2 regions of the Streptomyces sp. TLI_55 genome follow, and region 2 is predicted to be linked to the other one. Evidence: riboswitches for the same ligand, from Rfam matches in the RefSeq annotation. Region 2 holds a riboswitch; the other holds the start of a gene.
The links. Region 2 has a riboswitch for S-adenosylmethionine ahead of CRP56_RS39855 (ABC transporter substrate-binding protein). Riboswitches for the same ligand answer to the same signal wherever they lie in the genome.
Positions count from the first base shown of each region.

Region 1 (7,759 bases), 4.5 Mb from region 2:
GGCATCGGCGCCTGGCAGGGCACCTGGATCGAGGAGAAGGGCCGGGCCGTCGCGGTCCACACGCGCAGGGCCGAGGACCCGCAGGCCGCCTTCGACGCGCTGCGCGCCCCGCTCACCGACCTCGCCACCCGGCACGGCCTGATCGTCGAGCCCGGCCGCCTCGTCCTGGAACTCCGCCCGCCCGGCATGGACAAGGGCGTGGCGCTGACGGACTACGTCCGCGAGCTGGGCGCCGAGGCCGTCCTGTACGCCGGCGACGACCTCGGAGACCTCCCGGCCTTCGCCGCGGTGGAGAAACTCCGCTCCGACGGCGTACCAGGCCTTCTCGTTTGCAGCGCGGGCAGCGAGGAGGTGACCGACCTGAAGGAACGGGCCGACCTGGTCGTGGCCGGCCCGGCGGGATTGGTACGGCTGCTGGGGCAGCTGGCGGAGACGCTTCCTCAGCCTCGCAACGCCGCCAGCTGATCAAGGAACCATTGCGCGGGCGGCAACGCGGTGGCCGCGGCAGCCAGTCGCTTCGTGCGTTCCGCCCGCTCGCCCGGCGCCATCGTCAGCGCCTCGTGCAGCGCGTCGGCGGTGCCGATCACGTCGTACGGGTTCACCACGATCGCGTCGTCGCCCAGCTCCTCGTACGCCCCCGCCTCCCGCGACAGCACCAGCGCGCACCCCTCGTCGGAGACGACCGGCACCTCCTTCGCGACGAGGTTCATGCCGTCGCGGATGGGGTTGACGAGGGCCACGTCGGCGAGCCGGTACGCGGCGAGGGAGCGGGCGAAGTCGTCCTTGACGTGCAGCACGACCGGGGTCCAACCCGGCGTGCCGTACGTGGAGTTGATCTCGTCGGCCAGGCGCTGCACCTCGGCGGTGTAGTCGCGGTAGACGGCGAGGTCCTGCCGGGAGGGGTAGGCGAACGCCACGTGCACGACCCGTTCCCGCCACTCGGGCCGGGTCGCCAGCAGCTGCTCGTAGGCGCGCAGGCCCCGCACGATGTTCTTCGACAGCTCGGTGCGGTCGACCCGGACGACGGTCTTGCGGCCTTCGCCGATCTCCGCCTTCAGCGCGGTCATGCGCTCGGCGACGTCCGCCTCGTGCGACCGCTCGCGCAGGAAGTCCGCGTCCGCGCCGAGCCCGTGCACCCCGATCCGGGTGTCGCCGAGCCCACCGGTGATCTCCGCCGCGCACGCCTCGAACGCCGACGCCCAGCGCCGGGTCAGGAACCCCAGCCGGTCGGCGCCCAGCATGCCCCGCAGCACCTGCTCGGCCACGTCGTCCGGCAGCATCCGGAAGTACTCCGGCGGCGCCCACGGCGTGTGCGAGAAGTGCCCGATCCGCAGGTCGGGACGGAGCGCGCGGAGCATGCCCGGCACCAGGGTGAGGTGGTAGTCCTGCACGACGACCGCCGCACCCTGCGCCGCCTCCTGCGCGAGCGCCTCGGCGAAGGCGCGGTTGTACGTCTCGTACGACGCCCACTGGCGCCGGAACTCCGCGTCGAAGACCGGCTCCAGCGGGGTCTGGTACAGCATGTGGTGGACGAACCACAGGACCGAGTTGGCGATGCCGTTGTACGCGTCCGCGTGCACGTCGGCCGGGATGTCGAGCATCCGCACCCCGGCCTCGCCCACGCCGCGCCGCACGGCCTCGCGGTCGCCGTCGCTCAGCGCCGAGCACACCCACAGCGCGTCCGCGTCCGACCCGATCGCCGACAGCCCCGAGACGAGCCCACCGCCACCGCGCCGCGCGGACAGCGTGCCGTCCGCCTGGACGTCGTACGAGACCGGTCCCCGGTTGGAGGCCACCAGGACCCGCGCAGCACCGAACGTTGAAGCGATACGAGCCATACCGATCAACCTAGCCCGGCCGCGGATTGCTCAAACGTTCGTCCGGTTCCCCGGGGTACCGGCCCGGCGGGGTCAGGCCACCTTTCGTTCCGCGTACTCCGCGATGTCCGCCATCGGCGGGCGTTCCTCCGTGTCCACGGAGTAGGTGCGCGGTTCGAAACCGGTGTCGCCCCGCTCGAACTGGGTGAGGGCGGGGCGGATCAGATGGCCGCGGGCCAGGCGGAGCTGGGCCGTGCGGTAGATCGCGGCGGACATCCGGCCGAGGGCCTGGCCGTCCTGGTGGCGGTGCTTGCGGACGCCCACGTCGACCTGGGCGAGCGCGTCGAGGCCGACCAGGTGCAGGGCGTCGACCAGCATGCCGAGCTCGATGCCGTAGCCGACGGGGAACGGCAGCTGTTCCAGCAGCGAGCGGCGGGCCGCGTACTCGCCGCCCAGGGGCTGCACGAAGCCCGCCAGCTGCGGCCAGTGCATGTTGAGCAGCGGCCGGGCCATCAGCTCGGTCACCCGGCCGCCCTGGCCCGCCGCGCCGCCCAGCGGGCGGTCGTACATGGCCTTGACCAGGTCGACCTCGGGCTCCGTCAGCAGCGGGCCGACGATCCCGGTGACGAAGTCGGAGGAGAACTCCTTCAGGTCGGCGTCGATGAAACAGACGATGTCACCGCTGGTCACCAGCAGCGACCGCCACAGCACCTCGCCCTTGCCGGGCACGGTGGGGATACGGGGCAGGATCTCGTCGCGGTGCACCACCGTGGCCCCGGCCGCGGCCGCCACCTGCGACGTCCGGTCGGTCGACCCGGAGTCGACGACGACGATCTCGTCGACGAGGGGGACCTGCTGCATCAGGTCGTGACGGATGATCGCGACGATGTCGCCGACCGTCTCCTCCTCGTTGAGCGCGGGCAGCACGACGCTGACCGTCTGTTTCGTGCGTTGCTTGGCGGCCAGGATCTGGTGGAGCGGGCGATCGGTCACCGACCAGGAGCGTGTGGTCAGCCAGCGCTCGACTTCGTTCAGCACAGTGCGCGGCTCCTCTGCGTTCTTTCGGCGAGCTGGACCCGTCTGTGATCCATCTCGCGGTTCGGACGACTATCTCAACTGTCCTGGTCGTCGGTTACAGTCTTGAACAACGCGGATGACCATCGCATGTCCTGGCTCGTCCGATGTTCACAACTTCATACCGCTCATCCAGAGGGGCAGAGGGATACGGCCCGATGAAGCCCCGGCAACCCTCCAGCCGGTCTCGTAGCGATCAGCATCGATCGCATCGCGAGGCTCCCGGCTAGGGAAGGTGCCAAATCCGTCTCACGGCGAGATGCGTCGTGAGGAAGATGAGGAGAAAGGGCCTCGCCTCTCATGGCTGCGCAGACTGTTGCAAGCACCACCGATTCCGCCTCCACCAGCGTAGACCTCGGTCCCGCCGCGGCGCTCAGCTGCCGTGAATGCGGCCACCGGGTGCCGCTCGGCCCGGTCTTCGCGTGCGAGGAGTGTTTCGGCCCGCTCGAGATCGCCTACGACTTCTCCGCCTACGACGCCGAGGAGCTCCGCAAGCAGATCGAGGCGGGACCCGCGAACATCTGGCGCTACGCACCGCTGCTGCCCGTCCCCGCGGACGTGGCCGACAAGCCCAACATCAACCCCGGCTGGACCAAGCTCGTCCAGGCCGACAACCTCGCCCGCGAGCTGGGTGTCGAGGCCGGCAAGCTCTTCGTGAAGGACGACTCCGGCAACCCGACGCACTCCTTCAAGGACCGGGTCGTCGCCCAGGCCATCGAGGCCGCCCGCGTCTTCGGCTTCACCACGCTCTCCTGCTCCTCCACCGGCAACCTCGCGGGTGCCGTCGGCGCCGCCGCCGCCCGCGCCGGCTTCCGCTCCTGCGTGTTCATCCCGCACGACCTGGAGCAGGGCAAGGTCGTCATGGCCGCTGTATACGGCGGTGAGCTCGTCGGCATCGAGGGCAATTACGACGACGTGAACCGCTTCTGCTCCGAGCTGATCGGCGACCCGGCCGGCGAGGGCTGGGGCTTCGTCAACGTCAACCTGCGGCCGTACTACGCGGAGGGGTCCAAGACCCTGGCGTACGAGATCTGCGAGCAGCTCGGCTGGAAGCTCCCGGACCAGCTGGTCGTCCCGATCGCCTCCGGTTCGCAGCTCACGAAGATCGACAAGGGGCTCCAGGAGCTGATCAAGCTCGGGCTCGTCGAGGACAAGCCGTACAAGATCTTCGGCGCCCAGGCGGAGGGCTGCTCGCCGGTGTCCGTCGCCTACAAGGCGGGCCACGACGTCGTCCGTCCCCAGAAGCCGAACACCATCGCCAAGTCCCTCGCCATCGGCAACCCGGCCGACGGTCCCTACGTCCTCGACATCGCGCGCCGCACGGGCGGTGCCGTGGAGGACGTCAACGACGAGCAGATCGTCGACGCGATCAAGCTGCTGGCCCGCACGGAGGGCATCTTCGCGGAGACCGCCGGTGGCGTGACGGTCGGTGTCACCCGCAAGCTGATCGAGAACGGCGTACTCGACCCCACCCTCACCACCGTCGTGCTGAACACCGGCGACGGCCTGAAGACCCTCGACGCGGTGGCCGGCACCGGCCTCACCGCGACCATCCGCCCCAACCTGGACTCCTTCCGAGAGGCTGGCCTCGCATGAGCGTGACCGTCCGCATCCCCACCATCCTGCGCACCTACACCGGCGGGCAGGCCGAGGTCGCCGCCGAGGGGGCCACCCTCGCCGACGTCATCGCCGACCTGGAGAAGAACCACACGGGCATCGCCGCCCGCGTCCTCGACGACCAGGGCAAGCTGCGCCGCTTCGTCAACGTGTACGTCAACGACGACGACGTCCGCTTCGAGCAGGGCCTGGAGACCGCCACCCCGGATGGCGCCGGCGTCTCGATCATCCCGGCCGTCGCCGGCGGCTGACATCGGTTCGGCGGGTCTGACCGAATGACCGAACATTACCCTCGGTAACGCCAATTATTGAGAGTTCACCTAATTGCCCCCTCCGCGAGAGAAGCGGAGGGGGCAATTCTCTATGGTTGAGCGCGGTACAGTTGGGGAACCTGCTGCGCCTTCCATGCCGCACGCATATGAGTACCTGCTCCACTTGCGTCGAGAAGCAGCCAAAGTGTGCCGTTCTTTTGCGAGTTTTGTGCCTTTTGTAGGGCCCGACTTGCCCTGAGTTCGGGCGAATTCTCACCACATTCCGGATCTCGCGCGTCCGGAATTCTCGTCCGATTGACCTGTTGCAGACGGCAGTTGGACAGATACATTCAGCCGCGGTCGACGCGTTCCGGCGCACGCCCCCAATCCGTGGGGGGTGAGGTCTGACCCGGATCCGCGAAGTGTGGATCTGTGCAAGGGCCAGTAATAGGGGAGTTAGGCATGGCTCAGGGCACCGTCAAGTGGTTCAACGCGGAGAAGGGGTACGGCTTCATCGCGGTCGACGGTGGTGCGGATGTTTTCGTCCACTACAGCGCGATCCAGATGGACGGGTACCGCACCCTGGAAGAGGGCCAGCGGGTGGAGTTCGAGATCTCGCAGGGCCAGAAGGGCCCGCAGGCCGACATGGTTCGCGTCACCGCCTGATCGCGCGACCGACCAAACCGCAAGCGACGTCTTCTGTTGAAGGGCCCGTACCTCGCGAGGGGTACGGGCCCTTCGGCCTGTCCGGGCCCGGTACGGGATCCCTGGTGGGCCTGCCCGATCCCCGGGAGGCGCTTGCACTCGACCATGCCGAGTGCTAATCATTGGCGTTAGCACTCTGAAGGTGAGAGTGACAAAGAAGGACCGGGTCGGTGAGGCCCGCAGGCCAGGTGGGGCAAGGAACCACGAGGTGTGCGAGCCGTCCGTCGCGGGCGCGGGCGCGGTCCGAAGGAATCACCCCCAGTCCTGGAGGGACCACTTCACATGGCCAAGATCATCGCGTTCGACGAGGAGGCGCGGCGCGGCCTCGAGCGCGGCATGAACCAGCTCGCGGACGCCGTCAAGGTGACGCTCGGCCCCAAGGGTCGCAACGTCGTCCTCGAGAAGAAGTGGGGCGCCCCCACGATCACCAACGATGGTGTGTCCATCGCCAAGGAGATCGAGCTCGAGGACCCGTACGAGAAGATCGGCGCCGAGCTGGTCAAGGAAGTCGCGAAGAAGACCGACGACGTAGCCGGTGACGGCACGACGACCGCGACCGTCCTGGCCCAGGCCCTGGTGCGCGAGGGTCTGCGCAACGTGGCCGCCGGTGCCAACCCGATGGCTCTCAAGCGCGGTATCGAGAAGGCCGTCGAGGCCGTCTCCGGTGCCCTCCTTGAGCAGGCGAAGGATGTCGAGACCAAGGAGCAGATCGCTTCGACGGCCTCCATCTCCGCCGCCGACACCCAGATCGGCGAGCTCATCGCCGAGGCGATGGACAAGGTCGGCAAGGAAGGCGTCATCACCGTCGAGGAGTCCCAGACCTTCGGTCTGGAGCTGGAGCTGACGGAGGGTATGCGCTTCGACAAGGGCTACATCTCCGCCTACTTCGCCACCGACATGGAGCGTATGGAGGCGTCGCTCGACGACCCGTACATCCTCATCGCCAACTCCAAGATCGGCTCCGTCAAGGACCTGCTCCCGCTCCTGGAGAAGGTCATGCAGTCGGGCAAGCCGCTGCTGATCATCGCCGAGGACGTCGAGGGCGAGGCCCTGTCGACCCTGGTCGTCAACAAGATCCGCGGCACCTTCAAGTCCGTCGCCGTCAAGGCCCCGGGCTTCGGTGACCGCCGCAAGGCCATGCTCGGCGACATCGCCATCCTCACGGGCGGCGAGGTCATCTCCGAGGAGGTCGGCCTCAAGCTGGAGAACGCGACCCTGGACCTCCTGGGCCGCGCCCGCAAGGTCGTCATCACCAAGGACGAGACCACCATCGTCGACGGTGCCGGCTCCGCCGACCAGGTCGCCGGTCGCGTCAACCAGATCCGCGCCGAGATCGAGAACAGCGACTCGGACTACGACCGCGAGAAGCTCCAGGAGCGCCTGGCGAAGCTCGCCGGTGGCGTCGCCGTCATCAAGGCCGGTGCCGCGACCGAGGTCGAGCTCAAGGAGCGCAAGCACCGCATCGAGGACGCCGTGCGCAACGCCAAGGCGGCCGTCGAGGAGGGCATCGTCGCCGGTGGTGGCGTGGCCCTGCTGCAGGCCTCCGGTGTCTTCGAGAAGCTGGAGCTGGAGGGTGACGAGGCGACCGGCGCTGCCGCCGTCAAGCTCGCCCTTGAGGCCCCGCTGAAGCAGATCGCCGTCAACGCCGGCCTCGAGGGCGGCGTCGTGGTGGAGAAGGTCCGCAACCTCACCCCGGGTCACGGCCTCAACGCCGCGACCGGTGAGTACGTCGACCTGGTCAAGGAAGGCATCATCGACCCGGCGAAGGTCACGCGCTCTGCCCTGCAGAACGCCGCCTCCATCGCCGCGCTCTTCCTCACCACCGAGGCCGTCATCGCCGACAAGCCGGAGAAGGCCGCCGCGCCCGCCGGCGGCGGCATGCCGGGCGGTGACATGGACTTCTGATCCCCGGCGGATCGGACTCGTCCTTGCCGAGGGCGGCACCCCCTGTTCCGACAGGGGGTGCCGCCCTCGGGCGTTCTCAGGGTCCGGAGGTGGGCGGGATCACAGGGCCCGGTGGAAATGCAGGGGTGTTCTGAGCGGTTGCTTACTGCGTAGTGTCCATGCGTATGCACATACCCGCTGGTACCCACCGCTAGGAGCCCCCCGCGTGACCGCCTCCCCCACTCGCGCCGCCGAGATCCTCTCCCGGCCGATCGCGATCAACGGCCTCACCGTCCCGAACCGCATCGCGATGGCGCCGATGACCCGGATGTTCTCCCCGGGCGGCGTCCCCGGTGAGGACGTGCGGTCCTACTACGCGCGCCGCGCCGCCGCGGGCGTCGGGCTGATCGT
Region 1 covers NZ_OAOJ01000001.1:4,174,144-4,181,902, reverse strand. The annotation lists gene otsB (trehalose-phosphatase) at 1-465, shown strand, start outside; gene CRP56_RS19240 (alpha,alpha-trehalose-phosphate synthase (UDP-forming)) at 441-1,829, opposite strand; gene CRP56_RS19235 (glucosyl-3-phosphoglycerate synthase) at 1,911-2,855, opposite strand; SAM riboswitch class I at 3,017-3,173, shown strand; gene thrC (threonine synthase) at 3,192-4,487, shown strand; gene CRP56_RS19225 (ubiquitin-like small modifier protein 1) at 4,484-4,759, shown strand; gene CRP56_RS19220 (cold-shock protein) at 5,222-5,425, shown strand; gene groL (chaperonin GroEL) at 5,747-7,369, shown strand; gene CRP56_RS19210 (NADH:flavin oxidoreductase) at 7,575-7,759, shown strand, end outside.
Region 1: linked by a shared signal. The riboswitch ahead of thrC (threonine synthase) and the one ahead of CRP56_RS39855 (ABC transporter substrate-binding protein) in region 2 are both predicted to bind S-adenosylmethionine.

Region 2 (7,759 bases):
CCTACGCGCACTGGCTCGCGGAGAACGGCGCGATCGCGCACGACCGCGACTGGGACAAGTCCTTCACCAACGGCCTGCTGGACGTGACCGCGTGACCTTTCTGACCCGGCGGCTCGCCGTCGACTTCAAGCGGGTGGCCAGCGCGCTGTGTCGGGCCTGACCGCCTCGCACAGCCTGTCTCCCCTCCCTACGAAGGACCCGTCATGCACCGCCGTACCCTGCTGTCCGCCATAGCCGCGGCCTCCCTGCTCACCGTCACCACGGGATGCCAGGCCGATTCCTCGGCCGCCGCGAAGGACGGCACCACGACCGTCACCCTCGCCCTGGACTGGACGCCCAACACCAACCACACCGGCATCTACGTCGCCCAGGCCAAGGGCTGGTTCAAGGACGCCGGGATCGACCTCAAGATCGTGCCGTACGGCTCCACCGCGCCCGAGACACTGCTCGCCAACCACAAGGCCGACTTCGGCATCTCCTACCAGGAGGGCGTGACGACCGCACGCGCGGCCGGCGCGGACATCACCTCCGTCTACGCGGTCACGCAGAAGACGAACGTGACCATCGCCGTCCGCGCGGGCCGCACCGACATCGACTCCCCCAAGGACCTCGACGGCAAGACGTACGCCGGTTTCGGCGCCCCCTACGAGAAGCCGCTGCTGCAGAAGGTCATCCAGAACGCCGGCGGCAAGGGCGACTTCAAGCAGGTCACCCTCAACACCTCCGCGTACGCGGCCCTTTACGCCGGCAAGGCCGACTTCGCGATGCCGATGCCGACCTGGGAGGGCGTGGAGGCGGAGCTGAGCGGCAAGCCGCTGAAGAACTTCCAGCTGTCGGACTACGGCTTCCCGGCGATCTATTCGACTCTCGTCGCGTCCTCGGACCAGTTCCTGAAGAAGAACCCGGCGGTCGCCAAGAAGTTCGTGGCGGCCCTCGACAAGGGCTACCGCTACGCCGCCGACCACCCCGACAAGGCGGCCGACCTGCTGATCTCCCAGAACAAGAGCGTGCTCACCAACACCGCACTGGTGAAGAAGAGCGAGGCGCTGCTGGCCAAGGAGTACTACAAGGCGGCGAACGGCACCATCGGCACCCAGAGCGCCGAGCGCTGGCAGGCCTTCACCGACTTCGAGTACCAGGCGGGACTGCTGGTGGACGCCGACGGCAAGAAGCTGACCAAGGCCCCGGACACCTCGACGTTCTTCACCAACGACTACCTCCCGGCCGCCAAGTGACCTCCCTCCTGCGGTCGTTGTGGCCGCCGCTGCTGGTGCTGACCGTGGTGGTCGGCGGCTGGCAGCTGTATGTGAGCACCGCCGGGGTCGATCCGATGACACTGCCGTCCCCGGCGCGCGTGGTGGAACAGGGCTGGCTGAACCGTGCGGAGCTGTGGACGCAGACCCTGCCCACGCTCCAGGAGACCCTCCTCGGCTTCGCGCTGTCCTTCGCGGCGGCCTGGCTGGTCGCCGTCCTGCTGGACTTCTCCTCGGCTGCCCGCCGGGGCCTGTATCCGCTGCTGGTCGCCTCGCAGACGATCCCGATCGTCGCCGTGGCGCCCCTGCTGATCATCTGGTTCGGCTTCGGGCTGCTGCCGAAAATGCTGGTGGTGACGCTGACGACGTTCTTCCCGCTGGCCGCCAACCTGGCCGCCGGCTTCGCCGCGACCGACCGCGAGGCGATGCGGCTGCTGCGCTCCCTGGGCGCGGGCCGGTGGCGGACCTTCCGTCTGGTGCGCGTCCCGAGCGCGATGCCGTACTTCTTCGCCGGGCTGCGGGTGAGCATCACCTACGCCGTCGTCGGCGCCGTCTTCGCCGAGTACGCGGGCGCCGAGGCCGGCCTCGGGATCTATATGCAGGCACAGAAGAGCGCGTTCCGTACGGACCTGGTGTTCGCGGCGGTAGGGGTGACGGCGGCGCTGAGCATCGCGCTGTTCGGGGCCACCTATCTGCTGCAACGGCTGGTGCTGCCATGGGAGCGGAAGGTGGGCAAGTGAACAGTCTGCGCATCGAGGGCGTGGGCAAGTCCTTCGACCAGCTCGAAGTCCTGCGAAACCTCGAACTCACCGTCGAACAGGGCGAGTTCGCGGCGGTCATCGGGCCGAGCGGCTCCGGCAAGAGCACCCTGTTCAACCTGGTCTCCGGTCTCGACCACCCCACGTCGGGACAGGTACTGGTGGAGGACGAACCGGCCTCGGTGGAGTCCGGCAAGGTCGCCTACATGCCGCAGAAGGACCTCCTGTTCCCGTGGCGGACCGTCCTCGACAACACGGCACTGGCCCTTGAAGCCCAGGGGGTGCGGAAGCGGGAGGCGCGGGCGCGGGCCGACGCGCTGTTCGCCGACTTCGGGCTCGACGGCTTCCAGAAGGCGTATCCGTCCCAGCTCAGCGGCGGAATGCGGCAGCGAGCGGCGCTGCTGCGCACGGTGGTGCTGGAGCGGCCGGTCCTGCTGCTGGACGAGCCGTTCGGCGCACTGGACTCGCTCACCCGGACCGACATGCAACTGTGGCTGGCCGACATGTGGCAACGCCACCGCTGGACCGTCGTCCTGGTCACCCACGACATCCGCGAGGCAGTCCTGCTCGCGGACACCGTCCATGTGCTGTCCCCGCGCCCCGCCACCGTCGTGGAACGCATCGAGGTGCCGCTCCCCCGCCCGCGCGGCGCGGCGGACTTCACCGCACCCGAGTTCGCGGCTACCGAACGCCGGGTCCTGGAGGCCCTGCGCGGCACAACGGCGGTGAAGACGGCGTGAGTTCGCATCTGGCGCACGGCCTGGGCACCGACCCGGTCGAACCCGACTGGGCACCGCTCACGGACACCGAGGTGACCGAGGTCGTCGGTCCGGCGCGAGTGGTGTGGCGCAGCCCGCGTCCGCTGTCGGCGGCCGCGGTCGTCGAACGGGACGGGCGGCACCTGTTCGTGAAACGGCACCACATCACCGTACGAACCCTTGAAGGCCTGGCCGAGGAGCACGCGTTCCTGCGCCATCTGCGGCGCCACGGCGCCCCGGTGGTGGAGGTACTGGACGCGGCGGAGCGCGGTGAGTGGACGTACGAGGTTCACTCGGCCGGCGTCGGCATGGACCTGTACCGGGACGCGTTGTCCTGGTCGCCGTTCCGGTCCGCCGTGCACGCACGCGCGGCCGGCGAGGCACTCGCCCGGCTGCACCTGGCGGCGGAGGGATTCGACGCACCGCGCCGCCAAGTGCAGCCACTGGTCGCTTCGTTCACGGTGTTCGCGGCCGGCGAGCCCCTGCTCGCTCTGGAACACCATGTGGCCGAGCGGCCCGAACTGGCCGCAGCCCTCAAGCAGTTCCCATGGCGCGACGACACCGAACGCGTCCTGCTGCCACTGCACGAGCGGCTCACCCCGCACCTCGACGGCCTCGCCCCGCTGTGGACCCACAACGACTGGCACGCCTCCAACCTGCTGTGGGACGCCGACGGCCAGGTGGCCACGGTCCTGGACTTCGGCATGAGCGACCGCACCACCGCCGTGCACGACCTGGCCACGGCCATCGAACGCAACGCGGTCCAATGGCTCCAACCGGGATACCCGGTACGCGAGGAGGACGCCGTGGCCCTCCTGGAGGGCTACCGTTCGGTGCGGCCACTGACGGCCGAGGAATCGGCCGCGCTGCCCGCACTACTGCCGCTGGTACACGCGGAGTTCGCGCTCTCCGAGCTCGGCTACTTCCACGGCGTCACACACTCGGCGCCCAACACCCGCCTGGCCTACGAGTATTACGTCGGCCACGCGGAGTGGTTCGCCGGCACCGACGGCCAACGTCTCCTGCGGCACCTGGCGGAAGGCTGAACCGTGCTCATCGTCCTGGGCGGCCTGCCCGGCACCGGCAAGACCACCCTCGCCCGTCTCCTGGCGGCGCGGATCGGTGCGGTCCACCTGAGGGTGGACACCATCGAACAGGCCATCGTCCGCTCCGGACTGGCACAGCACCCCGTCGGCCCGGTGGGTTACGTCGTCGGCTACGCCCTGGCCGAGGAGCACCTGAGGCAGGGGCTGTCCGTGATCGCCGAGTCGGTGAACCCGCTGAGCGTGACGCGTGACGCCTGGCGGGCCACGGCCGTCACCGCGAGCGCGTCGTCGTCGACACGGCCGGGCGGGAACCGGGCGAGTCGCTGGGCTCGCGCTCGACAGGCGTTCTGACCACCGGACGTGATCAGGCGGCCTCCTCGACTGGTCCTTGCAGCACATCGATGACATCGACGCGACTCAGGAGGCGTTCGACCGGAATACGGCTTCGCCGAGCGGCAGTTCTGCCAGGCATGACTTTAGGAGTGGCACTCAACGCATCCGACGCGCCCAACCAGGTCGACGCCACCGTGGAACTGGCGCGCGAGGCCGCGGCTGCCGGCCTGCGGTCGGCCTGGTTCGGGCAGACCCTCGGCGCGGACTCACCGCAACTCGCGGCAATCGTCGGGCGGGAGGTACCCGGACTACAGGTGGGCACCTCGGCGATCCCCGTCTTCGGCCGGCACCCGCTGCTGGTCTCGAGCCAGGCCCAGACCGCCCAGGCCGCGACGCACGGCCGCTACCACCTCGGTCTGGCCCTGGGCACGAAGCTGCTGACGGAGGGCGCCTTCGGCCTGCCCTTCGAGCGTCCCATCGCCCGCCTGCGTGAATTCCTCACCGCCCTACGGCAGTTGACCGAGTCCGGCACAGCGGACTTCCATGGTGAACTGCTCACCGCCACCACGCCGCTCCCGGCCCGCGTACCGGGCGCCGAGAACGGCGTCCCCATCCTGGTCGCCGCCATGGGTCCGCAAGCACTGCGCGTCAGCGGTGAGTTGGCGGACGGGATCTTGCCCTACCTGGCGGGACCGCGCGCCCTGGCGGAGCAGATCGTTCCCGCCGTGACCGCCGCGGCCGAGGCCGCCGGTCGTCCCGCGCCCCGGATCGTGGCTCTGGTGCCCGGCGTGGTCACGGACGATGTCGACGCGGTGCGGGCGCGGGCCACGGAGAACCTGGCGTTCTACGAGCAGATCCCGTCCTACGCACGCGTCATCGAACTCTCCGGCGGTCGGCGGGCCGCCGACCTGGCCGTGATCGGCGGCGAGAAGGCGGTCGAAGCCGAGGTCCGGCGCTACCGCGACGCCGGCGCCACCGAGGTCGTGTTCTCGGGCACCGAGATGGCCGGCGAAGAGGACCGCCGACGCACCTGGGCACTCCTCGGCGAACTGGCCGATTGAGTGAACTGGTCGGGCAGCCGTGCAAGTAGCGTATGAGGATGGCGGAGTTCAAGGCTGTCCAGGTGAACCTGTGGTGCGACGACGTGGAGCGCTGCGCGGCGTTCTTCCGACGCCTCGGCCTGCCCGAGCGTTTCCGTTTTCCGCGGGAGGGTGAACCGCACCAGGTCGAGGTGGAGGCTGCCGGCGTGCGGATCGGGCTCAGCTCGGCCCGCGTCGGCGGCGAACTCTTCGGCATCGCCACGACGCCCGGCGCGAACACCGAGGTGGTGTTGTGGTGCGACGACGTGGACGGGATGCATCTCAGGGCCCTCGAAGCAGGGGGCGAGCCCTTGGTGAATCCGACCGACTCTCCGGACGGTCGGCTTCGATTTGCCTGGCTACATGATCCCGAGGGCCACCGTGTGAAGTTCGTGCAGGAACGCGGCTGAGACCTGCCCCGAGCAGGCGCCAGGCACGGGGTGGTCCCGGTTGCGGCATTGACGTACGACGAGCCCGCTCCGTACGATCACGAACGGCATTGAGTGTCAGCGACAAGCCCTGGCTGGCTGACCGGCAACCCTCCCGCGCGGTGGGGTGCTCCAGGTGAAAGCCCGGCGGGATCACCGGCGATCCCCGCAAGCGCGTGGCCCCTTGAGCGGGGCCGGAGAATGGGGAGGACCGGCATGCGTCGTCACAGTGATGACCTCAGTGCCTCCTTCGCCGTAGCCGCGGTGTTCTCCCGGCTCTCGCGCCGCCTGCACATCGATCTGAAGCGTTCGACCAGCTGCCTGTGTCGGGTCTGACGGTCTGACGGGCATTCCCCCCGTCTGGCGACGTCCGGCGCCGGTCGTCGCCGCACTGCTCTCCGTGTGATCCCGCTCTTCCGCCGGATCCCCTTTTCCAGTTGATCTCTGCCTGCGCAGCGCTCCCCCGTCATCGACACCGCGTCGGCCGGGGCCGCACTCCCATGCACAACCGTGCCCTGGACGGCACCCCCGTGCCTGGTGACACCCATGAGGAGAACCACCCCGTGACAGCACTTCCGGATTTCAGATCCCCCCGATGGGCGGCGCTGACCGCCCTTCTCACGACCAGCGTGCTGCTGACCGCCTGCGGATCCGGCTCCGACGCGGGCGGCTCCGGCAACGACAGCGGCAAGCCGAAGTCCGGCGGCACCCTGACCTTCGCGGTCGGTTCCGATGCCGGCTGCGTGGACCCGCAGCAGGTCGGCAGCAACGAGAGCATCTACTCGGTACGCCAGACCGTGGACTCCCTCACCGACCAGGACCCCGAGACCGGCAAGATCGTGCCGTGGCTGGCCAAGAGCTGGGACATCAACTCCGACGCCACGGAGTTCACGTTCCATCTGCGCTCGGGGGTCACCTTCAGCGACGGCTCCAAGCTGACCGCGCAGGTCGTCAAGGACAACTTCGACGCGGTGCCGAAGCTGGGCGCCCTCGGCGTCCTCGCCCAGGGCTATCTGAGCAGCGTCAAGAGCACCACCGCGGTCGACCCGCTCACCGTCAAGGTGACCTTCAAGGAGCCCAACGCCCAGTTCCTCCAGGCGACTTCGACCCACTCGCTGGGCATCGAGTCGTCGGCGAGCGTCAAGAAGACCCCGCAGCAGAAGTGCAGTGACGGCGTCATCGGGTCGGGCCCGTTCGTGCTGAAGCAGTACGTGCAGAACCAGTCGATCACCCTGGCCAAGCGCACCGGGTACGACTGGGGCTCCTCGCTGTGGTCCAAGAAGGGCGAGGCCTACCTGGACAAGCTGGTGTTCAAGGTGGTGCCCGAGGCGGGGGTGCGGGCCGGCAGTCTTCAGTCCGGTCAGGTGGACGCGATCAGCAGCGTCGGCAAGGCCAACGAGACGGCGCTCAAGGGCGGCCAGGTCACCCTCCTGCACCGGGCCAACCCGGGCGTGGTGTTCGGGCTGGGGATCAACAACTCGCGGCCCGTCCTGAAGGACGTGAAGGTGCGCCAGGCGATTCTGGCCGCCCTCGACCGCAAGCAGGTCGCCGACACCGTGTTCCCGACCGGCACCAAACCGGCGACCAGCATCCTGGCGCACACCACACCCGACTACACCGACCTCTCCGCGGACCTCGCCTTCGACGCGGCCAAGGCCAAGTCCCTGCTGGACGCGGCCGGTTGGAAGGAAGGCGGTGACGGCATCCGCGCCAAGGACGGCAAGAAGCTCAGCCTGGCCATCAGCTGGTTCCCCAACGCGGCCACCAACCAGCCCGCTCTGGAGCTCGTCCAGCAGCAGCTGAAGGCCGTCGGGATCGACGTGACGCTCAAGCAGGGCCAGGTCAGCCAGTTCGCCACCACCCTCCAGGGCGGCGACTTCGACCTGGTGTGGGGCAACGTGACCCGTGCCGACCCCGACATCCTGCGCAGCTCCTTCTCCAGCAAGCTGGCCAACTTCTACCGGCTGCCCGCCAGTTCGCTGGACACGGTGCTGTCCGGGCAGGCCGCGACCACGGACACCGCCAAGCGCAAGCAGCTGGTGGCCGACGCGCAGAAGCTGATCGTGCAGAACGCGTACGACGTGCCGGTGGTGGAGCTTCAGAC
Region 2 covers NZ_OAOJ01000001.1:8,685,116-8,692,874, reverse strand. The annotation lists gene CRP56_RS39895 (ABC transporter substrate-binding protein) at 1-95, shown strand, start outside; gene CRP56_RS39890 (ABC transporter substrate-binding protein) at 204-1,235, shown strand; gene CRP56_RS39885 (ABC transporter permease) at 1,232-1,993, shown strand; gene CRP56_RS39880 (ABC transporter ATP-binding protein) at 1,990-2,751, shown strand; gene CRP56_RS39875 (phosphotransferase enzyme family protein) at 2,748-3,815, shown strand; partial or broken gene CRP56_RS39870 (AAA family ATPase) at 3,819-4,094, shown strand; gene CRP56_RS39865 (LLM class F420-dependent oxidoreductase) at 4,286-5,209, shown strand; gene CRP56_RS39860 (VOC family protein) at 5,248-5,637, shown strand; SAM riboswitch class IV at 5,723-5,836, shown strand; gene CRP56_RS39855 (ABC transporter substrate-binding protein) at 6,219-7,759, shown strand, end outside.